DNA from 3 places in the Janibacter limosus genome. Region 3 is predicted to be linked to each of the others. Evidence: predicted binding sites of a transcription regulator. Region 3 holds the regulator's gene; each other region holds the start of a gene.
What was found. The regulator LexA, encoded in region 3, represses DNA repair genes until DNA is damaged. The targets are predictions, from matches to a motif close to TCGAACANNTGTTCGA.

Region 1 (10,197 bases), 1.1 Mb from region 3:
GACGGACTGCATCCGCCCGCCCATCGACAGGACCTGGGCATCGTTGTGCTCACGGGCGAGCCTGGCCAGATCGGCGTTGTAGCACAGGGCCGCTCGGATCCCGGCGACCTTGTTGGCCGCCATCTGCTCGCCGTTGCCGGAGCCGCCGAGGACGATGCCGCGACTGCCCGGGTCGGCCGCGACCGCCTGGGCGGTGCGGATGACGAAGACCGGGTAGTCGTCGACGGCGTCGTACTCGAAGGGACCGTGGTCGGTGACCTCGTGGCCCTCGTCGGCGAGGAAGGTCAGCAGCTCCTGGTGGAGCTCGAAGGCGGCGTGGTCGCCACCGATGTGGACGCGCATGTGGTCGATGCTCTCTCTCAGTCGAAGATCGGGTCGCGGGTGCGGGAGCGCTTGAGCTCGAAGAAGCCGTCGGTGCCGGCGACGAGGACGCAGCCGTCGAAGAGGCGGCCGGCGGCCTCCCCCTTCGGGGCCGGGGAGACGACCGGACCGAAGAAGGCGACACCGTCGACGGAGATCACCGGGGTGCCCACATCGTCGCCGACGAGCTCGATGGCCCGGTCGTGGCTCTCGCGCAGGAAGGCGTCGTGCGCGTCGGTGTCGGCCGCCTCGATGAGCTCTGCGGGCAGTCCGACCTCCTCGAGCGCCGCCGCGGTCGCCGCGCGGAAGTCCTGCTCGCCACCGAGGTGGATGCGGGTGCCGATCGCGTCGTAGAGCGGCTTGGTGACCTGCTCGCCGTGCGCCTTGCGGGCGGCCGCGATGACCCGCACCGGGGTCCAGCCCTGCTCCATCATGGCCACGTACTCGTCGGGGAGGTCACGCCCTTCGTTGAGGACGGACAAGCTCATCTGCGACCAGGTGACCTCGATGTCGCGGACCTGCTCGACCTCCATCAGCCAGCGGCTGGTCATCCAGGCCCAGGGGCACAGCGGGTCGAACCACATCTGAACGGGAGTTGTCGCCATGCCCCAATCGTCTCAGACGTGTCCGTGGCCTGTGACAGAGTGAGGAAAACGCCTATTGCGAAGGAGCAACACGTGCCGGGCAAGAACCTCACCCGTGAGGAGGCCGCCGCCAGGGCGGCCGTCGTCACCGTCGACAGCCACGAGATCACCCTCGACCTGACGACGTCGGAGACGACCTTCGCGACGACGAGCACCATCCACTTCACGGCGAAGGGGGGAGGCTCCACCTTCGTCGACTTCATCGGTGAGTCCGTCGAGTCCGTCGTCCTCAACGGCACCGAGCTCGACGCCGCAGCGATCTTCGCCGACCACCGCGTGCAGCTCGAGGGCCTCGCCGAGGACAACACGGTGACGATCAGCGCCACCGGTCGCTACATGAACACCGGCGAGGGGCTGCACCGCTTCGTCGACCCGGTCGACGGCGAGGTCTACCTCTACACGCAGTTCGAGGTGCCCGACAGCCGCCGGATGTACCCCGTCTTCGAGCAGCCCGACCTCAAGGCGAGCTTCACGCTGACCGTCACCGCGCCCGCGCACTGGGAGGTCATCGGCAACTCCCCCACCCCCGAGCCGACCCCAGTGCAGGGCCAGGAGGGCGTGGCCACGTGGGCCTTCGCCCCCACCGAGCGGATGAGCAGCTACATCACCGCGCTCGTCGCCGGCCCCTACGACGTCGTGCGCGACTCGCTCACCTCACGGGACAAGGAGGTGCCGCTGGGCATCTTCTGCCGCAAGTCGCTGACGCAGTACCTCGACGCCGACAACCTCTTCGCCCTCACCAAGGCGGGTTTCGCCTTCTTCGAGGAGGAGTTCGACCGCGCCTACCCCTTCACCAAGTACGACCAGGTCTTCACGCCGGAGTACAACATGGGCGCGATGGAAAACGCGGGGTGCGTGACCTTCCACGAGATGTACGTCTTCCGCTCCAAGGTGCCCGACGCGCTCGTCGAGCGCCGCGCCCTCACCGTGCTGCACGAGCTGGCCCACATGTGGTTCGGCAACCTCGTGACGATGAAGTGGTGGAACGACCTGTGGCTCAACGAGTCCTTCGCCGAGTGGGCCTCCACGACCTGCCAGTCCGAGGCCACCGAGTGGGCCGACGCCTGGACGACCTTCTGCACGCACGAGAAGGCCTGGGCCTACCGCCAGGACCAGCTCAGCTCGACCCACCCGATCGTCGCGCCGATCCGCGACCTCGACGACGTCGAGGTCAACTTCGACGGCATCACCTACGCCAAGGGCGCCTCGGTCATCAAGCAGCTCGTGGCCTATGTCGGCCGTGAGCCCTTCCGCGACGGTCTGCGGGCCTACTTCGCCAAGCACGCCTGGGGCAACACGACCCTCGACGACCTGCTCGACGAGCTCGAGGCGACGTCGGGCCGCGACCTGCGCGCGTGGTCGAAGCTGTGGCTCGAGACCGCTGGGGTCAACACCCTTCGTCCCGTGGTCGAGGTCGACGATCGCGGCCTCTACGTCGACGCGGTCATCGAGCAGACCTTCGCCGAGGGCTTCGCGACGCTGCGCCCGCACCGTCTCGCGGTCGGTCTATACGACCTCGTCGACGGCACCCTGCAGCGTCGTGAGCGCATCGAGGTCGACGTGGACGGCGAGCACACTCCCCTGCCGCAGCTCGTCGGTCAGCGTCAGCCCGACCTGCTGCTGCTCAACGACGACGACCTGAGCTACGCCAAGCTGCGGCTCGACGAGCGTTCCCTCGCAACGCTGCTGGCCCACCCCACGGCCTTCGCCGAGTCGCTGCCGGCCTCGCTCGCGCTGGCGTCGGCGTGGGACATGACCCGCGACGGCGAGATGGCCGCCCGCGCCTATGTCGAGCTGGTCCTGCCGGTCCTCGACGGTCTCTCCGACTCGGTGCTGCTGCGCTCCCTCATCGGCCAGATCTCGACCGCCGTGCTCACCTACGGCGCTCCGGCCCACCGTGAGCAGGTCCGCCAGCAGGTCGTGGCGCACCTCGCCGAGCTGGCCCGCGCGGCGGCCTCGGGCAGCGACGCCCAGCTGCAGCTCGTCACCGGCCACGCCGGTCTGCTCGCCCCCGGCGACGACGTCTCCCTGGTGGCCGGTCTGCTCGACGGCAGCGCCTCCCTCGAGGGTCTGGCCGTCGACACCGACATGCGCTGGACCTTGCTCACCGGCCTGGCTGCAGCCGGCGAGGCCGACGCGGACGCCGTTGCCGCAGAGGCGAAGGGGGACAACACCGCCACTGGTCGAGAGCGCGCCGCCCGCGCTGCCGCGAGCATCCCCACGCCGGAGGCCAAGGAGGCTGCCTGGCAGGCCGGCGTCGTCTCCACCGAGACGCCCAACTCGGTGGTCGACGCGCACGGTCTGGGCTTCGGCCGCACCACCGACCCGGGGCTGCTCACCCCCTTCGTCCAGCGGTACCACGACGTCCTCGAGGAGGTGTGGTCCTCGCGGACGCACGCCATCGCCGAGGGCATCGTCATCGGCTTCTACCCGATGGCGCTGGCCGGTCCCGAGCTGCTCGCCACCACCCAGACCTGGCTCGACGAGCACGACTCGGCGCCAGCCGGCCTACGGCGCACGGTCGCCGAGAGCCGCGACGCGGTCGCGCGTGCAGTTGCTGCTCAGGAGCGTGACGCAGACTCGGCCGGATGATCGACATGACTCGGCTGCTCACCCTCGACATCACCTGGGCGTCCGCCTCGGACTGGCTCCTGGGCGCTCCGCTGAAGATCGTCGTCACCATCGTCCTGGCCGTCGTGGCCAGGTGGCTCGCGCACCGGGCGATCACCAAGGCCGTCGAGGCCTCGATCGCCCGGAGCGAGGCGTCCCGGGAGAAGCGGGACCACAAGCGCACCCAGGGCAAGCCCTCCGTCACGGCCAGCGAGCGGTACCGGCAGCGCACCCTGACGATGGGCTCGCTGCTGCGCAGTATCGCGACGATCGTCATCGCGACGGTCTCGACGCTCACCGTGCTGGCCCTGCTCGGCATCCCGCTGGCGCCGCTGCTCGCGTCCGCCGGTGTCGGCGGCGTCGCGCTGGGTTTTGGTGCGCAGGCGCTCGTGCGCGACTACCTCTCGGGCATCTTCATGATCCTCGAGGACCAGTACGGGGTGGGTGACTTCATCGACACCGGTGAGGCGGTCGGCACCGTCGAGGAGGTCACGCTGCGGGTCACCCGGCTGCGCGACCTCGATGGTGTCGTCTGGTACGTGCGCAACGGCGAGATCATCCGGATCGGCAACCGCAGCCAGGGCTGGTCGACGGTCATGGTGGACCTGCCCTTCTCGTACACGGAGGACGTCGACCGGGTCATCGGGATCATCACCGATGCGGTCTCGCGGATGAAGGACGACGGGCACTGGAGCGAGGTGCTGCGCGAGACGCCGTCGGTGCTCGGCGTCGAGACGATCGGCGCAGGCACCGTGACGGTGCGCGTCTTCGCCACGTGCGCCCCCAACGAGAACTGGGGCATCCAGCGCGAGATCCGGCGCCGGGTCAAGGAGGCCTTCGACCGCGAGGGCGTCGCCGGGCCGCCCCTGCCGCTGGGTGGCACCGGGCAGCACCAGATCTGACCTCGTGGGGACCTAGGCGGCCCCGAGCAGTCCCTCGAAGTGCACCTCGATCGCTGATCTCGTGGCGTCGATGGTGTCGACGGGGCGGCGCCGGGTCGTCGCCCCTGCCAGGGGTGGCCGCGACCGAGGTCGGGGTCGTCCGTGGCCGAGCAGGGGCGGCGCCGTGCAGATGTACTCGCTGCCCGTCGGGGTGGTGAGGGTGACTTCGTGGGGGCCGCCGCCGGGATCCAGACCGGTGGAGGTGACCTCGGCCCGCCAACCAGGGGCTTCCTTGACCAGGTTGTGGCCCTGGCAGTCACTCATCGCGTTCGCTGCCGAGGTCTCACCACCAAGGGCATGCGGACTGACGTGGTCGATGTCGCGGATCGGCGCCCCGCAGAACGGGACCCGGCAGGTCGCATCGCGCAGCTCGATCAGCTGACGCAGCACCCCACTGAAGAGTCTCCGCTTGGAGTCCATCGCGACCAGGTTGGTGCCGCCCGGTGCGGTCCACAACCGGCGCAACCACGTCGCGGTCCCGGTATCGCACAGACGCAGCAGATGCTCCCGGGCCATCTCACCGGGCATCGCACCCCACCCCGGGACCTCCACCTCATCCCGATCACCAGCACCACCAACATCTCTGGCGTAGGTGGAGTCGGCGGAGGCGCTGGCGGCGCTAGTGCGGAAGAAGACCGAGCCAGCAGCATCGGCACCGGTACCTTCGCCGGTGCGCACGATCGCTTCCTCACGCATCACCAGACCCACCTCGACCGGCTGCACCTGGCCCTCACACCGACCCGACAGCAGCTCCAGAGCGGTATCAGCCATCCACGCACCCCGACCCCGCTCATCGCTGGCTCGTGCCGCATCAACTTCAGGGTCACCGGTCGCGACATGCCGGGACTGCTCGGCCTTCTTCAACGCCGCAAACGCCCCCACGACATCCGCGAGCGGACCCAGGATGCTCAACCACGCCATCCCATCCGCCGCTGGCCGCACACTCACATTCCTGGACGCGACCGCCTTGCGGCGCCGCCGCACCAAAGCCTCCGCGTCCAGGTCCGCACTCGCCCGGTGCGCCGCCGCCGCGAGCTCCCGGTCCCCCACCGTGGTCAAGCACCCAGCAAGACGCCGGTCCGCCTCGACCCGGTCCTCGTGCGACAGGCAAGCGGTCTCACGGGCCACAATCGTGGCCCGCCACTCACTCAACTCACCAGCCGTCAACGCCGCCAACGTGCACGGCAGGTCACGCACGAGCGCCTTGGCCAGGCCCACGTGCCGATCCGCCTGACCCGGCGCGCACCGCCGCGCAAGAGCCAGCTCCGCCCGCGCCGCACGCCGACGACACGACGCCTCCCGCGCCGAGACCACCCCATCCGCGCGGTCCTGGGCCACCCTCGCGTCGCGGTCCTCGACAAACATCGCCGTCGCGCGAGCCTGCAGAGCAGCAGCCGCCCCCTTCGTCGCCTCCATCAACGAGACGACCTGCAGCAGCTCCGCCTCCGACAAACCCTCCGCCCGAGCTCCGCTCAATACCTCAAGAGCAGCAGCAAGACGATCAGGCAACGCGTCCCCGACCACAGACCCACCCACTGTGGTGTCAGTCCCCTGATCGGTCATCGCGCCCCCCTTCGCTCCCACCATTATCGAACACATGTTCGAAGAATTCAAGAGGGTTGGGGACAACTTCTCCCCGACCCCACCAACCTCGCTCCGCCCTCGTCACCACCGTGGCACGCACCCCCGACAACCGAGTCCCGACGCTCGCCTCCGCCGCGGTCTCCCACCTCGACCACCGTCAGGCCGCCGGCAGCTCGGCGACGACGCCTGACAGACTGGCCGACATGTTTGCGCAGCCCGGTGAGACCTTCTACGAGCAGGTCGGTGGGCACGACACCTTCGTGCGCCTCGTCCACGCCTTCTACGAGGGAGTGGCGACGGACCCGACCCTGCGCGCCCTGTACCCGGAGGAGGACCTCGGCGCGGCCGAGATCCGCCTGCGGATGTTCCTCGAGCAGTACTTCGGCGGCCCCGGCACCTACAGCCAGGAGCGCGGTCACCCGCGGCTGCGCATGCGACACGTCGACTACGCGGTGACCCCGGACCAGCGCGACCGGTGGATGAAGCACATGCTGGCCGCCATGGACTCGCTCGAGTTGCCCGAGTCGCACGCCGCCGCGATGCGCGACTACTTCATCCGCGCCGCGGACATGCTCGTCAACGCCGACGACGACGGGAGCCGGCTGTGACGGAGCGCGCCACGACCAGCCAGCCCACCCCCTTCGCCACGCGCCAGCTCCACCCGGCGGGCTCCGCGGACGTCCCGTGGTGGCGCGATGCGGTGATCTACCAGATCTACCCCCGGTCCTGGGCCGACGCCGACGGTGACGGGATCGGTGACCTGCCCGGCATCACCTCGCGGCTGGAGCACCTGCGCGACCTCGGCGTCGACGCCGTGTGGCTCTCCCCCTTCTACCGCTCGCCGCAGCGCGACGCCGGCTACGACGTCTCGGACCACCGCGACGTCGACCCGCTCTTCGGCACGCTCGCCGATGCCGACGCGCTCATCGCGCGGGCCCACGAGCTGGCCTTGAGGATCATCGTCGACATCGTCCCCAACCACAGTTCGTCGGACCACCCGTGGTTCCAGGAGGCGCTGGCCGCAGCCCCCGGCAGCCCCGAGCGCGACCGGTACATGTTCCGCGACGGGCTCGGCGAGGACGGGTCGCTGCCGCCCACCGACTGGCTGGCCAACTTCGGCGGCGGTGCGTGGACCCGCGTCACCGAGCCGGACGGCACACCGGGCCAGTGGTACCTGCACCTCTTCGACCCCTCGCAGCCGGACTTCAACTGGGACAACAGCGAGGTGCGCGCCGACTTCGAGACGACGCTGCGCTTCTGGCTCGACCGCGGGGTCGACGGCTTCCGCGTCGACGTGGCGCACGGGCTGGTCAAGGACCCGACCTTCCCCAACTTCGGCAAGCACCCCGGCGGCCTCATGGAGGTCACCCACGAGGCGCCCTACTGGGACCAGGACGGTGTCCACGAGATCTATCGCAGCTGGCGCACCCTGCTCGACTCCTACGGCGTCCCCGAGCGGATCATGTGCGCCGAGGCGTGGGTGGCACCGGCGGACCGGCTGGCGCGCTACGTGCGCGAGGACGAGTACCACCAGGCCTTCAACTTCGACTTCCTCGAGACGCCGTGGCAGGCGCAGCCGCTGCGTGCGGTCATCGAGCGCTCCCTGGCGTCCAACGACTCGGTCGGCGCGCCCGCGACCTGGGTGCTGAGCAACCATGACGTGCTGCGTCACGCGAGCCGCTTCGGTCTGCCCGTCGGGGCGCCCCGACCCAACGGGATCGGGGCGGACGACCCGCAGCCCGACGCCGAGCTCGGCCTGCGCCGGGCCCGCGCCGCGACGACGCTCATGCTCGCGCTGCCCGGTGGCGCCTACGTCTACCAGGGCGAGGAGCTCGGGCTGCCCGAGCACACCAGCCTGCCGGCCGAGGCCCGCCAGGACCCGACCTTCGCCCGCACAGGCGGTCTCGAGCTCGGTCGTGACGGCTGCCGCGTCCCCATCCCCTGGACGAAGGGGGGTGCCTCCCTCGGCTTCAACGACACGGGCGCCGCGTGGTTGCCCCAGCCGACGTCCTACGCCGACCTCGCGGTCGACGAGCAGACCGGGGTCGAGGGCTCGACCCTCGAGCTCTACCGCGCGCTCCTGACCATCCGTCGGGAGCGCCGTCTCGGGCTCGCCGCGCTGGCCGAGGTCGAGGGCCTGGGAGACGACGTGCTCGGGTACCTCGCGACGGGTCCCGACGGCAGGCAGACCCTCGTGGTCGCCAACCTGTCCTCGACGCCGATCGCCCTTCCCGAGGGCGCACAGGTGCTCGTGGCGTCGGGTGAGCTCGTCGACGGGCAGGTCCCGGCCGACACCTGCGTGTGGGCGCAGGTCGACTGACATGGCGACGATCCTGCTGCTCCACTCGGCACTCGGTCTACGGCCCGGGGTGCACTCCTTCGCCGAGCTGCTGCGCGGGCGTGGCCACGAGGTGGAGGTCCCCGACTTCTACGAGGGGCATGTCTTCGACGGCGAGCGCGAGGGCATCGCGCACCGCGACGCGCACCCCGAGTACTTCGAGACCGTCCGAGAGCTGGCGGCCACGATGCCGCCGGAGACGGTGCTCGCGGGCTTCTCCCTCGGGGCATTCTTCGCCCAGCGGCTGGCCGCACGACGGCCCCGAGCGAGCGCTGCGATCCTGCTGCACTCGGTCGCAGCGCCCCGGCACGAGTGGTCCGGCGTGCCCGTCCAGGTGCACCGCCACGAGGACGACCCGTGGATCGCACCGCCCGATGTGACGGCCCTGGGCGCGGCAGTAGCTGCGAGCGGCGCTCCCTTCGAGGACCACGTCACACCCGGCCGCGGCCACCTCTTCACCGACCCGGACCTGCCGGGCTACGACGCTGACGTCACGGCGGCGACGATCGAGCGGATCGACACCTTCCTGCGCTGATCGACGACCGTTGTCGGGGCTTCGCCCTACTGTCGATGCATGAGCCTGACACTCGGCATGATCACGACCGACACGACCGACGCCACCGCCCTCGCGACGTGGTGGGCGCGGCAGACCGACGGCACCATCACCCAGGACAACGACGGTTGGTTCGTGGTCGTCCAGCTGCCCCAGGGGCCGATGCTCGCCTTCCAGAAGGTTGCGGACCCCACCCCGGGCAAGAACCGGATGCACCTCGACCTGGGGACCCCCGACCTCGACGGCGCGACCCGGCTGCTGCTGGAGGGCGGCGCCAGTCATGTCGCCGACCACGAGAGCGACGGCTTCCGCTGGGTGACGCTCGCCGACCCCGACGGCAACGAGTTCTGCATCGCGCAGCACTGAGGTCGTCGCCTAGGTTGGTGCCCGTGAGAGCAGCCGCGGACTTCGCCTACTTCGCCGACGACACCCCCATCGGGCTCGCCCACCGGGGCGGGTCGACCTTCGAGCCCAATGTCGGGCGGGAGAACACCGTCGCCGCCTTCCAGCAGGCCGTCGACATGGGGTATCGCTACCTGGAGACGGACGTGCACTCGACGGCGGACGGCCGGCTCGTCGCCTTCCACGACGACGTGCTCGACCGCGTCACCGATACGAAGGGAGCGATCGCCGACCTGCCGTGGGGCGAGGTCTCCGCGGCCCGCATCCACGGTCTGGACCCCGTGCCGCTCATGGACGAGCTCTTCGAGACCTTCCCCGACGCGCGCTTCAACATCGACATCAAGTCACCCGGCGCCATCGCTCCCCTGGTCGATGCCATCCGTCGTCACGACGCCATCGACCGCGTCTGCATCGGCTCCTTCAGCGACACCCGGCTGCGCGCTGTCCGGCAGGCCCTCGGACCGAGGCTCGCGACCTCGGCGGGTCCTCGGGACGTGGCGGCGACCCGGCTGCTGCCGAGCGTCCTGCACCGGCTGCTGCGCTCCCCCTCGCAGGCACTGCAGATACCGATCCGCCAGCAGGTCGGGCCCGTGCCCGTCACCCTCGTGACCCGCCGCCTCGTCGACGCCGCCCACCGCATCGGCAAGCACGTGCACGTGTGGACCATCGACGAAGCCGACGAGATGCACCGGCTGCTCGACCTCGGGGTCGATGGGATCGTCACCGACCGGATCGACACCCTGCGGGACGTGCTCGCGGAGCGGG
Region 2 (10,197 bases), 570 kb from region 3:
CGTGAGCATCGACCAGAAGCCCATCGGTCGCACCCCGCGCTCGAACGTCGCGACCTATACCGGTTTGTTCGACCACGTGAGGCGGAGGTTCGCGGAGACCCCCGAGGCCCGGGCTCGGGGGTACAAACCGGGCAGATTCTCCTTCAACGTCACCGGCGGTCGCTGCCCTACCTGCAAGGGCGAGGGATCAGTCATGGTGGAGCTACTCTTCCTCCCCTCGGTCTACACCAAGTGCCCTGACTGCCATGGCACCCGCTACCAGTCCAGCACGCTGGAGATCATCTGGCGCGGCCGCGACATCGCCGAGATCCTCGCCATGAGCGTCGAGGAGGCCCACGACTTCTTCCACGGCGAGTTCGACATCATGCGCTCGCTCGCGGCGCTGATCGACGTGGGTCTCGGGTACCTGCGTCTCGGGCAGCCAGCGACTGAGCTGTCCGGCGGTGAGGCGCAGCGCGTCAAGCTCGCCACCGAGCTCCAGCGATCCCAGCGCGGGGACACGCTCTACGTCCTGGACGAGCCGACCTCCGGGTTGCACTGCGCCGACTCCGACCGGCTCGTGACCCACCTACAGTCCCTCGTCGACGCCGGCAACACCGTCGTTGCGGTCGAGCTCGACATGCGCGTGGTCGCCGCAGCCGACCACGTCATCGACCTCGGACCCGGCGCGGGAGACGACGGCGGCACGGTGGTCGCCTCAGGAACACCCGCGCAGGTCGCCTCGTCCGGAGTCGGTGCATCGGCACCGTACCTCGAGGTTGCGCTGCAGGAGACTGCCTCCCTGGGGTGAGAGTCGGAAGGCTTCGATGAGGGCAATGACCCCACGCAACGGGGGCATCGGACGAGCAACCTGCGTCGCCCGATCGAGAATCCACGCCGCGTGCATGCGGAACTCGGTCAGCAGGCGCTCCGCGCCGTCTGCGGATGAGGTCGTGAACCGGCGACCCTCGAACGACGCTGACCGGACGTTTCGCCCCATGGTCGGCGCCGTGCCGGGGCGCGGGATCGCGGGGTCATGACGCGCGAGTCCGACGGGAACCCGCAGGGTCGTGCCGTTCACCATCTTCCGCGGGTTCCGCATGACCCACGGGCGCAGTCCGATGAACGACTGCCCGACCGCAGCCGGACCGGGCAGAGGCCTGCGGCGTCGCGGTGACGGGGCTCGGCAGCGGACAGGCCGAGACGCTACGAGCCCCCGCCGGCCACCAGGACTGCCTGCGCCTCGGCGAGGACTGGGTCGAGATGGAGACGCGGACGGTGTCGAGCGCGTGGAACTCGAACAGCCGAGACAGGCTCTTCACGACGCAGGGCCACGACCGAGCTGCTGTCGCTGCACGAGGGCGAGATCAAGGCCCGCAAGAACGACCTGGACGAGGCCGGAACCTTTCCGGTCGATGCCCTGGTGAAGTCCGCCTCGGCCGACGACTACGACGCCCTGCTGCTTCCCGGCGGGACGGTCAACCCCGACCAGTTGCGGATGGACACCGACGCAGTCGGATTCGTGCGCGATGTCACGGTCGCCGGCAAGCCGGTTGCCGCGATCTGCCACGGACCGTGGACGCTGATCGAGGCCGGTGTCGTGGAGGGTCGGACGCTGACCTCGTACCCGAGCATCCGCACCGACCTGCGCAATGCCGGAGCGAACGTCGTCGACGAAGAGGTGGCACGCGACGGGAACCTGATCACCAGCCGCTCGCCCGAGGATCTCCCGGCCTTCTGCGCCGCGATCATCGAGCTGTTCAGCCAGGACAAGTGAGGAAACCATGATCAACTTTGCATTGTCGGTCATCGTGCACGCCAAGCCCGGGAAGGAGGAGGACGTCGCGGACTTTCTCCGCAGCGCCCGTCCCATCGTCGAGCAGGAGGAGGGTACGCGGGCCTGGTTCGCTCTGCAGTTCGACGAATCGACCTTCGGGATCTTCGACGTGTTCCCCGACGACGTGGCCCGTCAGACCCACCTCTCGGGTGGTGTCGGTCAGGCACTTGCTGCGCAGGGAGCAGATCTGTTCAGCACCGAACCGAGCATCCAGAACGTCGACGTGATCGCGTACAAGCTGCCCGGCGAGACCTCCTAGAGCATCAGCGTCGATTGACATCGGGGTGCCGATTCACCGCACGTGCCAATCCAGGACGGAGCTGCTGATCCCGTCCTGAACGAGGGTCGGCGTCGTCCTCCAGGACATGTCTCTTGAGTCGCTTTCATCGACGAGCACAAGGATCGGCACGGCGTCAAGCCGATCTGCACGGTGCTGAAGGGCACCGACGCGCAGATCGCCCCGTCCACCTACTACGCGACAACCGATGACGCCGCACGTATTCCTGAGCTGGAGAAAGAAATTTCGTAGCGGGTGGCCAGTCCTCGCCACTGCTCCACGAGGGCGAAGGAGCACTCGCGATCGCGTCTGGCGTCGAGCCGACCTACTCGGGCACCTTCGTCGGTACGTGCTCGACACGTTCGCGAAGACCAAGAGCGGGTCGATGAAGCGGCGCGTGGCGCAGTTCCTCACGGTCGCTCCCTGCCCCGCCTGCCATGGCAAGCGGTTGAAGCCGGAGGCTCTGTCCGTGACGTTCGAGGGCCTCGATGTCGCAGATCTCTCCGAGCTGCCGCTCGCGGAGCTCTCGACGCTGATCGCCAGCAGAAGTACCGCTCCGAGGAAACTATCGCGTCGTCCTGAGTGAGCTGGAGCGGGTGGCGCGTGAGCTGCGGCAGTTCCCCGACGTTGCCGCCGCGCGAGCGTCGATGACCATCACGCCGCAGTACGTGCGCAACGTGGTGGTGTTGAAGCAGTGCCTGTTACGGGCAATCGGGCAACACGTGCAGTTGAGCATGGCGGTGCGAGCGGACCGTGGGGAGCCGACCGCGGCCAGCGAGAGTGCAACGGTGGAGGAGCTGACCCGTTTTCAGAACGCGTCACAGGAGGTGTACGACCGGCTGGTGTCGTTGGTGCCGTCCCCTGACGACGCAGAGCCGGGTCTGCGGACATTCCTGAAGTCGGGGCTAACGGGGATGCGCCGGGAACGTAAAGCGGTGGCGGCGGCGCGCGAGAACGCGCTGGCCGTTCGAAAGTGCATGCCGGCGCGTGAGCTGGGCCGCGCGCCAGCGGTACGACGCGTTGTTGCTGCGGATAACGTGCCGCCGCTGAGGCTGGTCAAGGGCTTTTGACGCGAACTTTGGGCTCATCGGGACACGTCAGTGGTGGTCTGAGCGCGGAAGTTCGTTTCGTCCAGACGCGGCGCCGGCGGTGGGGCAGAGCAAAGGGAGACCTGCCCCGGCTGTAAGCATTGAGCTGGCATCCGGGGGCGGGCTTGGGTCGTGCGGGTCAGGCAGCGGCCGCGGCGCGCGCGGGGGTACTGCAGGAGGTGTTCGCGTGCGTGAGCGTGGTGACCACCGGCAGGCGTAAGTCCGTCAGCGGCTACGCGGGGGAGGTGGTCGATACCAATCGCGTCGATGACGGTCAGTGCCGCGACAAGAGGGGCTGCGTTGCTGTCGTGGCCGTCGCTGAACACGGCGGCGATGACCACCACGGGTGGCCAATATGGCCACCGACTTCCGAAATTCCGGGCTTCCTCACTCGCTTCATCGCTTGTCTATCGCTGACGCTAGAGAGGTGGGGGCGGTTTACCCAATGTGGTGGGGGCACCTCTTCTGGGAGGGGGCTGCAGCCCGCTCCACAGGCGTTTCGTGAACCTCTCACAGATAGATGCAGGCCCCGCTCCAGTGGAGCGGGGCCTGTTGCCTTGTGCGTGCATGCCTGTGGGCCGGTCCGTGAGGGCCGGCTGCGGGGCGGGTGCGCTAGACGTGCCAGGTGACGCCGCGGGGGGTGATGGTGCAGGTCAGGTCGAGGGCATGGACCTTGGTGTGGTGGCGCGCGCACAGCAGCGCGGAGCGTCCGATGTCGGTGCTGCCGCCCAGGGACCAGTAGTCGACGTGGTGCGCGTCTGACCAGTGGGCGGGCATGGTGCACCCGGGATAGGTGCAGCCTCCGTCGCGCAGATAGAGGGCACGTTTTTGGCCTGGTGTGAAGTAGCGGGCCGCGCGGCCCAGCTCCAGGGGCTCGGTGTCGGTGCCCAGCAGCGCGGGCACGATCTGGGCCTGGCAGGCCAGCTTGCGCACCGAGGCCGGTGAGAGGACCTGACCGGTCGCGGTGACGCCACCTGCGTGGCCCGTGGCCGGTGTGCCGCACCCGCCCGGTCGCCCCGACAGGTCCGACCGGTCGAAGGTAGCCGCCTGCTGGCCGTGGGGCGAGAGGGCCTGCCCGAGCGAGCTGACGGGGAGGTCTTGCCCGCAGGCACCACAGCGCCCGTGCGTCAGGTCGGCGGTCAGGGCCTGGAGGCTGATCGTCACGATGACCTGGGCCTTGTCGCTCTTGGGCGCCTCGCCCGGCGACGAGACGCCGCGCCCGATGATCGCCAGCAACGCGTCCGCTCGCCGGCGGGCCGGGGTGCGCTCATCGAGCTCGCCGCCTGGTCCCTTGACCGGGGCGGACAACGCCGCCAGCGCGGCGTCGATGATCGCGGCGCCCTCGGGGTCCATGTCCACCCGGTAGCGCGTCATCCCGCACGCACCGGCGGACTTGGTCAGTGACCGGGACGCCTTCAGGGCATCGTCCTCCTCGCGCAGGTCCTTGTCCGGGCGCAACATCCGCCCGGTCATCGTGATCGCCGCTGCCAGCTTCTTCTCGTCCAACCCCGACACCCGAGTCCGCGAGCGTGCGTCCGGGCCGGTGGCGACGACCTCGTCACGAGCGTGGCCGAGCAGGATCCCCAGGTCCTCCTCCAGCAGCTGCGGGTCAGCGACCCGGCGCACCGACTCCTCGAACCGCACCAGCTGATCGGTCTTGCCCAACGGCAGATCCCCAGCAGCGAAAGCAGCGAGGACGGCTGGCACCCCGGTGGGCCCCCGCTCGTCACCGGCGTCTGCCGCGTCAGACGCGTCTGACGTGGACGTGTCCGTGGCTGCTGCGGCAGTCGGCGCGGGATCGCTCAACGAGCTCCCCGAAGCCCGCAGACCGGCCTTGGCCACCCGCACCACCGACGCCGCGTGCCTCACCGCAGGACGAGGCGCCCGGCGCCCTTCGCAGACCCCCACCCAGTCCACCGGCGACCACGACGACTCACCAGGCAAACCCCGGGAGATGCCCTCACGCGTCAGCGCGACCTCCGCCGCCTGCGTGAGCTGACGCAACCGACCCACCAACGCCAGCGCCTCACCGACATCACTGTCGGGGGCCTGCCACACACTGGAGGAGTCACTCATCAACAGGCCACGCAACGCGTCACGCAACCCCGGGAGAACTCCCGGATCGTGAAACCGCACCGTCGCCTCTGACATACCTCGATCATATTTTCGACCCCTGACAACGCTCCGCGAGCCACTATGGCTGGGGACGAGCACCCTTCGGGCCGGGGAGGATGTGGACGACGCGGCAGCTACGCGACGTGCTCCTCGTACTCGCGGTCCCCGCGGAAGGGCATCAGCGTCTGGGCCACGAGTCCCCGGGGCACGGTCTCGAGCTTGAGCACGCCGTACTCCTGCGGCCAGCTCCCGTCACGGGGGAGCTTGAAGCTGCCCATGAGCATGTCCACGATCGGCAGGTGGATGGCGTAGTTGCGGTCCCAGTAGTCGACGTGACGGGCGTGGTGCCAGTGGTGGTAGCGGGGGAGCACCACGAGGTACTCGAGCCAGCCGAAGCGCACCCCGATGTTGGCGTGGGCCACGACCGCCTGCAGCCCGACGAGGATGACGTAGGCGTTGATGGCAGCGGTGGAGAAGCCCAGCACCATCAGCGGCAGGAGCACGATGCTGCGGGTCAGCACGGTCTCGACGAGGTGGACGCGTGACCCGGCCAGCCAGTCCAGGTCGCGGCTGGAGTGGTGCACCGCGTGGAAGCGCCACAGCGTCTTGACCCGGTGGTAGGCCCGGTGCAGCGTGGCCTGTGCGAGGTCCGCGGCGAAGACCGCGAGGAGGAACTGCGCCCACAGGGGGAGCCCGATGACGACCTCCTTGACCGGGTCGATGGCGATGGTCGCCGCCACCGTGGTCGTCGTGGTCGTCACGACGATGAGGATGAACTGCACGAGGACGTGGCTGAGGAAGAAGTAGCAGACGTCCGTGCGCCAGCCGGGCCGCAGGATGGCGTGCGGGCGGTGGGCCAGGTAGTGCTCGAGGGGGATGAAGACCACGGCGGAGAAGAACAGCGACAGGATGAACCAGTCGACGCCCAGCGAGTAGGGGGTCGCCGCCACCTTGTCCATGGGGACGGTGGCACCGCCGAGGAAGACGGCGAGTGATGCGGCGACGAGACCGATGAGAGCGATCCGCCGGCGCTGACCGGCCAGGATGGCGACGGTGCCCACGAGGAAGGTCGCGACCAACCCGAAGAGCAGCAGACCGCGGGCGAAGCCGGACGTGTAGACGCTCCGGAACTCCTGACTGGTCAGCATCTCGGGGTAGTGGAAGCACAGCACGGCCAGCAGGCACAGGACGCCGAACCAGGCAGCGCTGTGCGGCAGGAGGCGACGGTCGGTGGAGAGCATGGCCCGAGCGTACGAATCCCGTGGAGCCCACCGCCTGAGCCGGCGTACTCAAACCGGTGGCCTCGAGACGCCCGCTGCGCGGGCTCCTCGGCCAGCGTTGGTGGACCCCCTTCGCGGGGATAGAGTTCGACGGTGCCCGACCGGGCACCTCGAACCGTCCCACAGGAGTTCCCCGTGTCAGCCCAGATCACCATCAACGTCGCCGGAGACGAGCGATCGGTGGACCAGGGCACTACCGCCGCGGACCTCTTCGAGGGTGACCGCGCGGTGCTCGTCGCTCGGGTCAACGGCGAGCTGCGCGACCTTGCCCACGAGGTTGCCGCGGGCGACGTCGTCGAGCCGGTCACCGCCGCCGAGCAGGACGGCCTCGACGTCCTGCGCCACTCCACGGCCCACGTCCTCGCCCAGGCCGTCCAGCAGATCAACCCGTCCGCCAAGCTCGGGATCGGCCCGCCGATCCGGGACGGCTTCTACTACGACTTCGACGTCGAGGAGCCCTTCACCCCCGAGGACCTCAAGGCCCTCGACAAGGCGATGCAGCGGATCATCAACGAGGGCCAGACCTTCGAGCGGCGCGAGATCAGCGACGAGGACGCCCTCGTCGAGCTCAGCGACGAGCCGTACAAGTGCGAGCTCATCGGCCTCAAGGGCGGCGCCTCCGAGGACGCTGCCGAGGGCGCGTCCGTCGAGGTCGGTGGTGCCCAGCTGACGATCTACGACAACGTCCGTCGTGACGGCACCCGTGCCTGGGGCGACCTGTGCCGGGGGCCGCACGTGCCGAGCACCAAGGTCATCGGCAACGCCTACAAGGTGATGCGCAGCGCCGCGGCCTACTGGCGCGGCAGCGAGAAGAACAAGCAGCTCCAGCGCGTCTACGGCACGGCATGGCCGACCAAGGACGAGCTGAAGGCCTATCTCGACCGTCTCGCCGAGGCCGAGAAGCGCGACCACCGCAAGCTCGGCCGCGAGCTGGACCTCTACTCCTTCCCGGACGAGATCGGCTCGGGCCTGCCCGTCTTCCACCCCAAGGGCGGTGTCATCAAGCGCGAGATGGAGGACTACGTCCGCGCCCGGCACATCGAGGAGGGCTTCGACTACGTCGGGACCCCCCACATCGCCAAGGAGGGCCTCTTCCACACCTCGGGCCACCTGCCCTACTACGGCGAAGGGATGTTCCCTCCCCTCGACGTGGACGGCATGGACTACCGCCTCAAGGCGATGAACTGCCCGATGCACAACCTCATCTACCGCAGCAAGCAGCGCTCCTACCGTGAGCTGCCGCTGCGGCTCTTCGAGTTCGGCCACGTCTACCGCCACGAGAAGTCGGGTGTCATCCACGGCCTGACGCGGGTGCGCGGCTTCGCCCAGGACGACAGCCACTCCTATGTGACCAAGGAGCAGGCACCGGACGAGATCCGCCACCTGCTCGACTTCGTGCTGTCGCTGCTGCGCGACTTCGGGCTCGACGACTTCTATCTCGAGCTGTCCACGCGTGACGAGGACGGCGACAAGAGCGACAAGTTCATCGGCTCCGACGAGGACTGGGCCGAGGCGACCCAGGTCCTCGAGGACGTCTGCCGGGAGACCGGCCTCGAGCTGGTCCCCGACCCGGGTGGCGCCGCCTACTACGGCCCCAAGGTGTCGATCCAGGCGCGCGACGCCATCGGTCGCACCTGGCAGATGAGCACCATCCAGTACGACTTCAACCAGCCCTCGCCCGACCGCTTCGCGCTCGAGTACCAGGCCGCCGATGGCTCCCGCCAGCAGCCGGTGATGATCCACTCGGCGAAGTTCGGCTCGATCGAGCGCTTCATCGGGGTCCTCGTCGAGCACTACGCGGGTGCCTTCCCCGTCTGGCTCAGCCCCGTCCAGGTCCTCGGTGTCCCGGTCGCGGAGGAGTACAACGACTACCTCTGGGATGTCCTGAAGCAGATGCGCGCCAAGGGGATTCGCGTCGAGCTCGATGACAGCGACGACCGCTTCCCCAAGAAGATCCGCAATGCCAGCAAGTCCAAGGTGCCCTTCACCCTCATCGCCGGCGAGGAGGACCGCAGCAACAACGCGGTCTCCTTCCGCTACCGCGACGGGTCCCAGGAGAACGGCATCCCGATCGAGACCGCGATCGAGCGCGTGCTCGCCGCGATCGTGGCCAAGGACCAGGTCATGGCGGCCCCCAGCCTGGCCAACCCGGGCCCGGACAAGGCGCCTGCCGGCACCATCTGAGCCCACCCCCTTCGCCACGGCCCGGGTCCGTCCGCACCAGCGGATGGGCCCGGGCCGAGCACTTCCCGGCTAGGTTGCGGTCATGGACGTGAACCAGCGCCCCGTGCACCTGCGCCCCGTCGAGCGCGAGGACGCCTTCTCCTTGGCAGCCCTGCGCCTGCAGCAGGACAAGGAGCTCGGCCGAGCGACGCGCGATCGGTTCGTCGGGGAGTACGCCGACGCCTTCCTCGAGGACTTCGCCACCTATCGCGGGTGGCTTGCGGAGCAGGGCGACGGCCGTCCCGTCGGATGTCTGCTCGCGCTGCGGGTACGCAAGCTCCCCACGCTCGCCCGCACGGGGCGGCCGGAGTGGTGGTACGTCCAGCAGGTCTTCGTCTCGACCGACCGTCGTCGTGAGGGCATCGGCCGTCGCCTCGTCCACGCTGCCCAGGACGCGGCGAGCGCGGAGCGGGTGCGGTGGCTGCGACTCAACGCCAGCGACGCCGGCGCGCCACTCTTCGACGCGATGGGCTTCGGTGACCCGATGGACCGCCTGCGCGAGTGGGTGCCGGGGCAGGCCCCCTGACTCGCGGACCAGCGACATGACGAAGGGGGGAGGACCCTCCCTTCGTCATCGGCCGTGACAGGATCGGCCCCATGACCGAGCCGCACGACCCCCCGCTCGAGGACGAGCGATCCTTCGCCGGTGTCCCGGACGGGTTCGACCGCTTGTGGACGCCCCACCGGATGGCCTACGTGACGGGCGAGCGGCCCAGCGACGAGGCAGGAGAAGGGTGTCCCTTCTGCGCTGCGCCCGACAAGGACGACGCCGAGGGGCTGGTCGTCCACCGCGGCGAGACCTGCTTCGTCGTCATGAACCTCTTCCCCTACAACGCCGGTCACGTGCTGGTCTGCCCCTACCGGCACGTCTCGCTGTACATCGACCTGACGGACGAGGAGACGGCGGAGTTCACCGCTCTCACCAAGACCGCGATCCGCGTGCTGCAGGCGACCTCCAACCCGCACGGCTTCAACCTCGGCATGAACCAGGGCGCAGTGGCCGGCGCCGGGGTGGCCGCACACCTGCACCAGCACGTCATCCCTCGCTGGGGTGGCGACATGAACTTCCTGCCGATCATCGCCCAGACCAAGGCCCTGCCGATCCTCCTCGAGGACGCCCGGGCAGCGCTCGTGGCCGCCTGGCCGACGGATGGGTGACTGAGCGGGACATCACCGCGAGCCGTTCGGGTGGAGGGGCGCGCCGCAGTTACCCTTGTCGCGAGATGCTCAATCGATACGCACGCGCCGCGGCCACCCGGATCCTGACTCCCGTGGCCAGACTCCTGATCCGTCTGGGCCTGAGCCCTGACGCCGTGACGATCCTCGGCACGATCGGCGTGTGCCTCGGGGCATGGGTCTTCTTCCCGCGGGGTGAGCTGCTGGTCGGCGTGCTCGTCA
Region 3 (10,197 bases):
GCCACGACCTGCAGCCGCCCGGGCTGCGTCGCGGTCAAGCACATGACTTTGTGGCCCGTGGGACGCCTCGGGTCTAGGCGACGATGCGAGAAAGACGAAGAGGACACTCAACTGCCCGCCTGCTGCCCTCGCGGTCACGACCTCACCGATCCAGCCGTGGCCGCGTGGTCGGGAGGGAAGCGTCCGCGCCGACGCTGCAGGATCTGCGTGTTGGAGCGCTCGCGGGAGCAGCGAGCCGAGCACACGTGGGTTCACCCCGACCACCTGAGAGGCCCAGACGGGCGCTACCCGGTCTGTCGGCGCGGGCACCCGCTGGCCGGTGACAACGTGGTCACCGAGGCCAACGGGTCCCGCAGGTGCCGGACCTGCCTCCGGGAGCGACAGAACGCCGCCCGACGGATCAGTTAGGAGCCCGGCTTCTTCTGGACGAAGCCGCGCTGGAACCACTGAACGATCGTGATCGCAAGGAAGAGGACCGCCTCGGTCTCGTCCTGCTCAGCGGGCTCTGGTGCGTTGCCGTCGTGCTTCACGTGGCGCTGCTGGTTCTGCCAGATTGACTCCAGCATGGCGAGGAGCGTGTCCCTGGACTGCTGAACTTGGTCGTCCAGACCGGCGACAGTCCACTTCGGCCCTTGACTCCTGAAATCCCGGATTGCGGTTCCGAGCGTCGCTCTCGTGTTGTCCGGGCAGAACTTTGAGATGGCAACGCTTTCGACTGCGAGCACGGCCTTCCGGTAGCCCTCCGTGTAGTCCGCGTCATGCTTGAACGATGCCTGCCATGCCTCGGCTAGCAGCCGTCCCGCCGTGGTCCCGCTGTCGCGGACGTCCTCAAACGCGCGCGTCGTGGTCTCGTCCACGATCCGGCCCAGCATCCATGTCGGCTCCTGCTCGATGCGCCATGCCGAGTTGGCCTGAACGAAGTAGTCGTCAATCTCCACCCAAAACTTCGCGGCCTTGTTCGCGGTGAGGCTGCTGGAACTCCCCTCGGCATCTTCGAACTTGCTGCCGAGGATCTGAAGCACCATGTCAACGACCCGAAGGGCTGAGTCGTCTGTGTCAGACATGTATCCCCGAAGCGCGTCGTCTGGGTCCTCGCCCGTCTGGAACTGGAGGGTCCGGGCACAGATTCCGGGGATGTCTCGGAACGCGTAGAAGACCTCGTTGAGCCATCCCTCGACGCTTGGCCGCAGGTGGGGCGGCATGCCCTCGTGCAGGACGTTCCATCGGTCGTGCACCGCAGGGTCGTTGCTCATCCGCACGTTGAGGGGTACGAATCGTTCGGTCATGTTGTTGCTCCCGCCAGAGAGTTTGTCGTTGACCAGACGATAGATCGCGTCTCCGACAGTGGTGAACGCCGCCAGAGGCCACGGCCTAGCATCGAGACATGGTGGGTGAGCAAGATGAGGTGCTGTCCAAGATCGCTGACGTCCTGACCCAGCACGGACCGGCTCTGGTCCTGAGCGGTGCAGGCATGAGCGTGGGATCTGGGATCCCTTGCTATCGCCCGTGGCCCGAGCCCGGAGCCCCCGAGGAAGAGTTCGAGGCGGCTCGCCAGTGGCGCTTCACAAACACTGTTACTAACAACACCTACTCCACCGACAGTGGGATCCCTGACTATCGCGGGCCCGACGGCACGCGCCGGGTCACCCCGATGCACTACTCGGAGTTTGTCGGCAGCAGCGAGGCACGGCAGCGGTACTGGGCGCGCAGCTTTGTCGGCTGGCGCCGGTTCCACGCGGCGCGGCCCAATGTCTCGCACCACCTGGTCACCCGCTTGCAGCAGCTCGGCACGGTCGGTCCGCTCATCACGCAGAACGTCGACGGACTGCACCAGGCGGCCGGGACGAGGGAGGTCGTCGAGCTGCACGGCAACCTCGTCGAGGTCGTCTGCCTCACCTGCGGGGCCCGCATCGATCGCCCGACGCTCGACGCGCGGATGGCCAGGGACAACCCCGGCTTCGACGTCGACAGCGACGAGATCCGACCCGATGGTGACGTCCGGCTGGACAGCGTGGACGTCGAGCGGTTTCGCACCCCGACCTGCCAGGCGTGCGGGGCCGACACCCTCAAGCCGGATGTCGTCTTCTTCGGTGGATCGGTGGCCAAGCCGCTGGTGCAGCACTGCTACGACCTCGTCGATGCTGCGCCCAGCCTGCTCGTGCTCGGCAGCTCGCTGCAGGTGATGTCGGGGCTGCGCTTCGTCCGCCACGCGGCCAAGCGGGGGATCCCGGTCTCCCTGATCACCCGTGGTCCCACCCGTGGTGACGACCTCGTCGATCATCGCGTCGACGGGGAGCTGGGGGACTCCCTTCGCTCTCTCGTGGAGGAGCTCAGCGCAGCGCGGCTCTGACGAGGTCCGGCTCGGGGTTGGTGTGCACCTGCTCGCCGATGCGCACGGTCGGGACGACCTCGTTGCCGTCGTTGATCGAGCGGACGAAGGCGGCGGCCTCCTCGTCGGCCCAGATGTTGACCCAGGTCGCCTTGTCCTTGTCCTTGCCGAGGGCACCGCGCAGGCGCAGGCAGTAGACGCATCCCGGACGCCAGTAGACGACCACGGGGAAGTCCCCACGGTGTGCCTCGATGTCGGTGTGCCGCGGGCCCCCGCGTCCGTTGAGTGGTGACAGCCACCACGCGAGGACGAGGAAGCCCACGGCGAGCACGAGCAACGACAGGTCGCCGGTGAGTACCGTCTGCACGAGCAGGACGACGCTCGCGACCACACCGGTCATCGCCGGCCACCATCGACTCATGGGTTCAGCGTCTCAGAGAGCCAGCCGCTCAGAGGCGTCGCAGGACCGCGGTGACCTTGCCGAGGATCGTCGCGTGGTCGCCGTCGATCGGGTCGAAGGCGGGGTTGTGCGGCAGCAGCCACAGGTGGCCGTCGGTGCGCTTGTAGGTCTTGACCGTCGCCTCGTTGTCGAGCATCGCCGCGACGATGTCGCCGTTGTCGGCATTGGGCTGCTGGCGCACGACCACCCAGTCGCCGTCGCAGATGGCGGCGTCGATCATCGAGTCGCCGACGACCTTGAGGAGGAAGAGGGAGCCCTCGCCGACGATCTGCTTGGGCAGGGGGAAGACGTCGTCGACGACCTCCTCGGCGGTGATCGGCACGCCGGCGGCGATCTGGCCGAGGACGGGCACATAGCTGGCCTCGGGGCGGTGGTCACCGGAGCCGGTGGGGTCGACGACCTCGTCGGTCGTGCTGGCACCGCCGCGCATGCCGCCCAGGTCGGTGACCTCGGCCGGGGGAGCGGTGTGGCCGTCGGGAGAGATGACCTCGATGGCGCGGGGCCGGTGGGGGTCCCGGCGCAGGTAGCCCTTGCGCTCGAGGGAGGAGAGCTGGTGGGCCACGGAGCTGGGGCTGGTCAGGCCGACGAGCTCACCGATCTCGCGCAGGCTCGGCGGGTAGCCACGGGTGGCCACGGCATTGCGGATCACCTCGAGCACCTTGCGCTGGCGGACGGTCAGACCATCGCCCGTGTCCCGCTCGGGGAGCTGGTGGATGTTGTCCTCGTCCGTGCCGCTCATGCTCTCGACCCCTTCGTCCGTGTCCGGTGTGACCGAGGTGCAACCAGCGTTGTCGGTGCTCGCTGGTCAACTTCTCGGTAGTGAAGACAGTAGGACGTTCGAACACGCATTTCAAACATCTGTTCGAGCGTGTTGTTGATTTTCTTCGAACACCCGTGCTAGACATCGTACAGACGTTCTATCGAACACCGGTTCGACAGAACCGCACCGAGGAGGATTCGCATGACCGCTCTCACCGCCACCCCGATCCGCATCGACGTCCCCGCGCGCTCGCGCCACCTCGTCTCCATGCCCACCGGTGACGCAGTCGTCGCACGCCCGACCCCTCGCACGCGGCTGACCCGTCGTGGCCGCCTGGCCATCACCACCTCCGTGCTCGCCGCCGCGAGCATCGCCGGCGCGACCTTCGCCTTCGCCGGACCCGCCGCCGCGCCGCAGGAGATCACCGTCGAGCCAGGTCAGACGCTGAGCCAGATCGCCTCGAGCGAGCTCGTCGGCGTGCCGACGGCCGAGGCTGTGGCCGACATCCAGGTTGCCAACGGGCTCTCGACGACCTACATCCACGCCGGTCAGACGCTCACGATCCCGACGCGCTGACTGCACGTCGCCGGCGACGGCGACCCCCTTCCTCCCGGGCCCACCGACCCAGCCCGGGCCGGCCATCGGCCATCTCCGTCCCCCTCGGAGGTGGCCGATGTGCCGTTCACCGACGCATCTGGACGAGGACTTGCGTCGCGTGCCACGGAGGCGTCTAATGGTCACTACATCTAGTGGTTACACGGTTGTCATTCGTCCACATCTAGTGCACAGGCTGACAGCAGTTGTCCACAGGCGGAGCGGGTATATCCCCAGTTTCGTCCACCGCACCATCCACAAGCGAAGGGAGATTCGGCCGTGCACTGCCCGTTCTGCCGTCACACCGACTCCCGGGTCATCGACAGCCGCACGACCGATGACGGCAGCGCCATCCGGCGTCGTCGCCAGTGCCCCGAGTGCAGCCGCCGCTTCACGACGCTCGAGAGCGCCAGCCTGACGGTGACCAAGCGGTCGGGGGCGGCCGAGCCCTTCAGCCGGGCCAAGGTGCTCGCCGGTGTCCGCAAGGCCTGCCAGGGCCGACCGGTCACCGAGGACCAGCTCGCCCTCCTCGCGCAGCGCGTCGAGGAGAGCATCCGATCGCAGGGGAGCGCAGAGATCGATGCCCACGAGGTGGGCATGGCGATCCTGTCGCCGCTGCGTGATCTCGACGAGGTGGCGTACCTGCGCTTCGCCTCCGTCTACCAGTCCTTCGACTCGCTCGAGGACTTCGAGTCGGCGATCGCGACCCTGCGTCGCGAGCATGCCGCCACCACCCCCTAGGACCCCGGGTGCCGACACGCGAGTGGGCTGTCGGTACCCGGTGACATCGTCAGTAGCAGCCCGCAGCACCAGGCGCACCAGGCGCCACCGCAGCAGACCGAACCTTTCGGATCGAGGAGAAGCAGCATGACCGAGACCGCCGGCAAGCCCAGCACCCGTCGCGGGTCCCGCACCAAGGGCCTGACCATCGAGCGCATCCACACCACCGAGGGTGTGCACCCCTACGACGAGGTCACCTGGGAGAAGCGTGACGTCGTCCAGCAGAACTGGAAGTCCGGCGAGACGATCTTCGAGCAGCGCGGTGTCGAGTTCCCCGACTTCTGGTCGGTCAACGCCTCGACCATCGTCACGACCAAGTACTTCCGTGGGGCCGTCGGTTCGCCGGAGCGCGAGTCCGGTCTCAAGCAGCTCATCGACCGGGTCGTCCTGACCTATGTCAAGGCGGGCAAGGACAACGGCTACTTCGCCGCTGACACCGACGCCGAGATCTTCGAGCACGAGCTGACCTACGCGCTGCTGCACCAGATCTTCAGCTTCAACTCCCCGGTGTGGTTCAACGTCGGCACGGCCAGCCCGCAGCAGGTCAGCGCCTGCTTCATCCTCTCGGTCGACGACTCGATGGACTCGATCCTCAACTGGTACAAGGAGGAGGGCTTCATCTTCAAGGGCGGCTCCGGTGCCGGCCTCAACCTCTCCCGCATCCGCTCCTCCAAGGAGCTGCTGTCCTCCGGTGGTACCGCCTCCGGGCCGGTCTCCTTCATGCGTGGTGCCGACGCCTCCGCGGGCACCATCAAGTCCGGTGGCGCGACCCGTCGTGCGGCCAAGATGGTCGTCCTGGACGTCGACCACCCGGACATCGAGGAGTTCGTCGAGACCAAGGCGCGCGAGGAGCACAAGATCCGTGCGCTGCGTGACGCAGGCTTCGACATGGACCTCGGCGGGGCCGACATCACCTCGGTCCAGTACCAGAACGCCAACAACTCGGTGCGTGTCAACGACGAGTTCATGCGTGCGGTCGACGAGGGCACCGAGTTCGGTCTGACCTCCCGCAAGGACGGCTCGGTCATCGAGACCGTCGACGCTCGTGAGCTCATGGGCAAGATCGCCAAGGCCGCGTGGGAGTGCGCCGACCCGGGCATCCAGTACGACGGCACGATCAACGACTGGCACACCAACCCGGAGACGGGCCGGATCACCGCGTCCAACCCGTGCAGCGAGTACATGTCCCTGGACAACTCCTCCTGCAACCTCGCCTCGCTCAACCTGCTGAAGTTCCTCAAGGACGACGACACCTTCGACGCCGAGCGCTTCCAGAAGGTTGCCGAGCTGGTCATCACCGCGATGGACATCTCGATCTGCTTCGCCGACTTCCCGACCGAGGCGATCGGCGACACCACCCGCGACTACCGTCAGCTGGGCATCGGTTACGCCAACCTCGGCGCGCTGCTCATGGCGACCGGTCACGGCTACGACTCCGATGGTGGCCGCGCGCTGGCCGCGTCGATCACCTCGCTGCTCACCGGTGCGTCCTACAAGCGCTCCGCCGAGCTCGCCGGGATCGTCGGTGCCTACAACGGCTACGCCCGCAACGCTGACGCCCACAAGCGCGTCATGCGCAAGCACCAAGCGGCCAACGACCAGATCCGCACGATCCACACGATGGACAAGGACATCCACGCGGTGGCCACCAAGGCGTGGGACGCGGTCGTCAAGGTCGGCGAGAAGAACGGCTACCGCAACGCCCAGGCGTCGGTGCTCGCCCCGACCGGGACCATCGGCTTCATGATGGACTGCGACACCACCGGCATCGAGCCGGACTTCTCCCTGGTGAAGTTCAAGAAGCTCGTCGGTGGCGGCTCGATGCAGATCGTCAACCTGACGATCCCGCGTGCGCTGAAGAAGCTCGGCTACACCGAGGAGACCATCGAGGCGATCGTCGAATACATCGCCGACAAGGGTCACGTCATCGACGCCCCGGGTCTGAAGCAGGACCACTACGAGATCTTCGACACCGCCATGGGTGCCCGTGCGATCGCTCCGATGGGTCACGTGCGGATGATGGCTGCGGTCCAGCCCTTCCTCTCCGGTGCCATCTCCAAGACGGTCAACCTGCCTGAGTCGGCGTCGGTCGAGGAGATCGAGGACGTCTACATGCAGGGCTGGAAGCTCGGCCTGAAGGCGCTCGCGGTCTACCGCGACAACTGCAAGGTCGGTCAGCCGCTGTCCGACGGTGGGTCCACCGCCAAGGACGCGAAGGACGCCAAGGACGCCGCCGCTGCCGCGCCGGTCGAGAAGGTCGTCGAGTACCGCCCGCTGCGTCGCCGGATGCCCAAGCGTCGCTCCTCGCAGACGACGAGCTTCGCCGTCGGTGGGGCCGAGGGGTACCTGACCGCTGGCACCTACGAGGACGGTGACCTCGGTGAGCTCTTCCTGAAGTTCGGCAAGCAGGGCTCGACCCTGGCCGGCCTGATGGATGCCTTCTCCATCGCGATCTCGATCGCCCTGCAGCACGGTGTGCCGCTGGAGACCTACGTCGAGAAGTTCACCAACCTGCGCTTCGAGCCGGCTGGTATGACGGATGACCCGGACGTGCGGATGGCGCAGTCGATCATGGACTACGTCTTCCGTCGCCTGGCGCTGGACTACCTGGACTTCGACACGCGGTCCTTCATGGGCATCCACACCGCGGAGGAGCGCGCCCGTCAGCTGGAGACCGGCTCCTACGAGGCCTCGTCCACGGACAGTGACGACTCGGACTACGACGACGACAGCTACAGCCAGGGCGTCGCGACCAACGAGGTCAAGGAGGTCAAGTCCGAGGTAGCCACCAAGGACGAGACCATCACCGACCAGTCCGGTGCCGGTGCTGCCTCTGCCCGTGCAGTCGACGCCACCGTCCACTCCTCGGCCGAGCTCATGGAGAAGTTCCAGGGCAAGGCCTCGGACGCCCCCATGTGCATGACCTGCGGTACCAAGATGCGTCCCGCCGGCTCCTGCTACGTCTGCGAGGGCTGCGGCTCGACCAGCGGTTGCAGCTGATCTGAGTAGTTGATCGAAGGGGGGCCAACCGGTGAGTCCGGTTGGCCCCCTTCTCGTCGTTGGCCTGGCAAGCTCCAGTCATGGCGTGGGATCTGGACTACGAGCGGGCTTTTCGGGCAGCAGCCATGGGCTGGCTCTCGGACGCGGCTACGGCGGAGCGTGACTGGCTTCGTTCGGAGACTCTGCGGGCTTTCGAGTTCGACGGAGTTCGCGTACCTCTCGTCGATGCCCAGCGCGGGATTCGTAAACCGGCGGACGCCGTCGCTGCACTTTCGATCCGGACTGTGTATCGGCCGGAGGGGGCGGCGAGGCCCTACGAGGATGCGGTCGGTCCGGATGGCCGCCTCAGGTACAAGTGGCGTGGGACGGATCCAGAGCACCCGGAGAACAAGGCCCTGAGGGCGGCCATGAAGGCTGAGCTGCCCCTGATCTGGTTCTTCGGGGTCGGGCCAGGGGACTACAAGCCGATCTACCCGGTCTACATCGACGCAGAAGAATCACTCCAGCATCAGTTTGTTGTCGCAATTGATGAGGTCCAGCGTGACTCGATCTCTGACGCAGCCGATGAGCACGTGCGTCGTTACCTCAGGGTGGAGCGCAATCAGCGGGTCCACCAACGGGTCTTTCGCTCGACCGTCATGCGTGCCTACGAGACGCGGTGCGCCGTGTGCTCGCTGCGTCATGGTGACCTGCTTGATGCGGCACACATCGTCGAGGACCGCCATGACCTCGGCGTCGCCTCGGTGCGTAACGGACTGGCGCTGTGCAAGATTCACCACGCCGCGTTCGATGCCAACATCCTCGGCATCAGGCCCGATCTCGTGGTCCAGATCCGGGCAGACCTCTTGGAGGAGGTGGACGGGCCCATGCTTCAGTACGGCCTCAAGGAGCGGCATGACGAAAGGCTGATGGTGCTTCCGAGTCTCAAGCGAGAGCAGCCTGATGCCAGCTTGCTGGAGCTCTCCTACGAGCGCTTCAGGGCCGCCAGCTGACGCCGTCATCCGTTGGTCATATGGTTCGAGGAATCGAGGAGGCTGAGTGGCAACCAGGGAGGCGTGGTCCGCGGAGGAGAACAGCATTCTCGTGCACGCATATCTGGGGATGCTTCGCTCAGAGTTGAAGGACGAGAGCTTCGTCAAGGCTGATGTCAATCGGCAGCTTCAGGGCCTCCTTGACCGCGGCCGTGGGTCGATCGAGTTCAAGTTGATGAATGTGAGCGCGGTCCTTCGAGAGCTGAGTTTCCCCTTCGTCAACGGTTACAAGCCGTATCCCAATATCCAGGCCTCTCTGCGGGACTGCGTTCGCGAGGAGATCCTGCGACAGCAGGACCTGACAGACCTGGCCTTCGACAGCATGACGGCATCAATGCCTGACGTCGCTGATTCGGCGATCTGGAGGGAAGGCGAGCCACCCACGCTGGGGTTGCAGCCGAGCGAGGGTCTCCCCGGTCAGCGCGCAGGACGGTGGAACTTTGTCGAGCTGGAAGCGATGAACCGACAGTTGGGTGCCGCCGGAGAGCGTGCAGTCTTGGCTCGCGAGCGTCTGCTCCTTACCAGGGCCGGGCAGCACCACCTTGCTTCACGAGTCGATCACGTCAGCCAAACGGTGGGGGACGGTCTCGGCTTCGACATCCGGTCGTTCGAACCAGACGGCGCCGAAAAGCTGATCGAGGTTAAGACCACGAAGCGCGGAGCTCACTGGCCCATGGTCGTGAGTCGGAACGAGGTCGAGGTCAGCGGCGTTGAGGGGGAGCGATACCACCTCTATCGTCTCCACGACTTCCGGCCAGAAGCTGTGCGCTTCTACACGCTGCGCGGCGACCTTCGCCATGCTTGCGATCTAGCGCCTGAGTCGTACACGGCCCTTCCATCGCGCTCCTCAGAGTGAGCGACTGAGACGGGCCGACCACCAGTCCTGGGTCTCGGTGCACACACCAGAGCGTTGTCACACCCCGCTGGAAGACTAGGACGCATGTTCGATGAAGAGCTGACCGTGGTGGAGGAGTCCTTCCGAGGGCTGGGGCAGGCGCGAGCGGGGGTGACCGAGCGCGGTGGCCGAGCGGACGAGACGAGCCTGACGTGCGTCTTGCAGGCAACGGAGCGACTCAGACGCGCGGCTGATGCCCTGGAGCTGTCCGTGCTGGGGCAGGTCGTGCGCTGGGGCGAGGAGCGTGGCCCGGACGGCATCTACCGTCAGGTTCACCTGCGCGAGGGCGAGGTGGCCGAGTTCGCCGAGGACGCGGTCGCGATGGTCACGCACTCCAGCACCTGGGCC

Region 1: a site for LexA is predicted at 6,145-6,160, ahead of EXU32_RS03935 (DUF222 domain-containing protein). Genes of this name have one in related genera too.
Region 2: a site for LexA is predicted at 5,336-5,351, ahead of EXU32_RS06360 (HNH endonuclease signature motif containing protein). Genes of this name have one in related genera too.

The regions. Positions count from the first base shown of each region.
Region 1 is NZ_CP036164.1:799,324-809,520, reverse strand. Features, by position in the region: gene EXU32_RS03955 (ribose-5-phosphate isomerase) at 1-342, opposite strand, end outside; gene EXU32_RS03950 (DsbA family protein) at 360-965, opposite strand; gene pepN (aminopeptidase N) at 1,038-3,596, shown strand; gene EXU32_RS03940 (mechanosensitive ion channel family protein) at 3,593-4,516, shown strand; gene EXU32_RS03935 (DUF222 domain-containing protein) at 4,529-6,118, opposite strand; gene EXU32_RS03930 (globin) at 6,343-6,747, shown strand; gene EXU32_RS03925 (glycoside hydrolase family 13 protein) at 6,744-8,459, shown strand; gene EXU32_RS03920 (dienelactone hydrolase family protein) at 8,461-9,012, shown strand; gene EXU32_RS03915 (VOC family protein) at 9,052-9,396, shown strand; gene EXU32_RS03910 (glycerophosphodiester phosphodiesterase) at 9,420-10,197, shown strand, end outside.
Region 2 is NZ_CP036164.1:1,322,022-1,332,218, forward strand. Features, by position in the region: gene EXU32_RS06335 (excinuclease ABC subunit UvrA) at 1-790, shown strand, start outside; partial or broken gene EXU32_RS06340 (type 1 glutamine amidotransferase domain-containing protein) at 1,212-1,756, shown strand; gene EXU32_RS06345 (putative quinol monooxygenase) at 1,764-2,075, shown strand; gene EXU32_RS06350 (hypothetical protein) at 2,443-2,679, shown strand; gene EXU32_RS06355 (hypothetical protein) at 2,690-3,163, shown strand; gene EXU32_RS06360 (HNH endonuclease signature motif containing protein) at 3,794-5,257, opposite strand; gene EXU32_RS06365 (sterol desaturase family protein) at 5,431-6,537, opposite strand; gene thrS (threonine--tRNA ligase) at 6,712-8,760, shown strand; gene EXU32_RS06375 (GNAT family N-acetyltransferase) at 8,843-9,325, shown strand; gene EXU32_RS06380 (HIT family protein) at 9,397-9,957, shown strand; gene pgsA (phosphatidylinositol phosphate synthase) at 10,023-10,197, shown strand, end outside.
Region 3 is NZ_CP036164.1:1,887,943-1,898,139, reverse strand. Features, by position in the region: gene EXU32_RS09065 (hypothetical protein) at 405-1,286, opposite strand; gene EXU32_RS09060 (Sir2 family NAD-dependent protein deacetylase) at 1,385-2,350, shown strand; gene EXU32_RS09055 (glutaredoxin domain-containing protein) at 2,331-2,750, opposite strand; gene lexA (transcriptional repressor LexA) at 2,779-3,528, opposite strand; gene EXU32_RS09045 (LysM peptidoglycan-binding domain-containing protein) at 3,751-4,125, shown strand; gene nrdR (transcriptional regulator NrdR) at 4,423-4,884, shown strand; gene EXU32_RS09035 (vitamin B12-dependent ribonucleotide reductase) at 5,011-7,923, shown strand; gene EXU32_RS09030 (HNH endonuclease) at 8,004-8,915, shown strand; gene EXU32_RS09025 (DUF3883 domain-containing protein) at 8,962-9,810, shown strand; gene EXU32_RS09020 (HNH endonuclease signature motif containing protein) at 9,895-10,197, shown strand, end outside.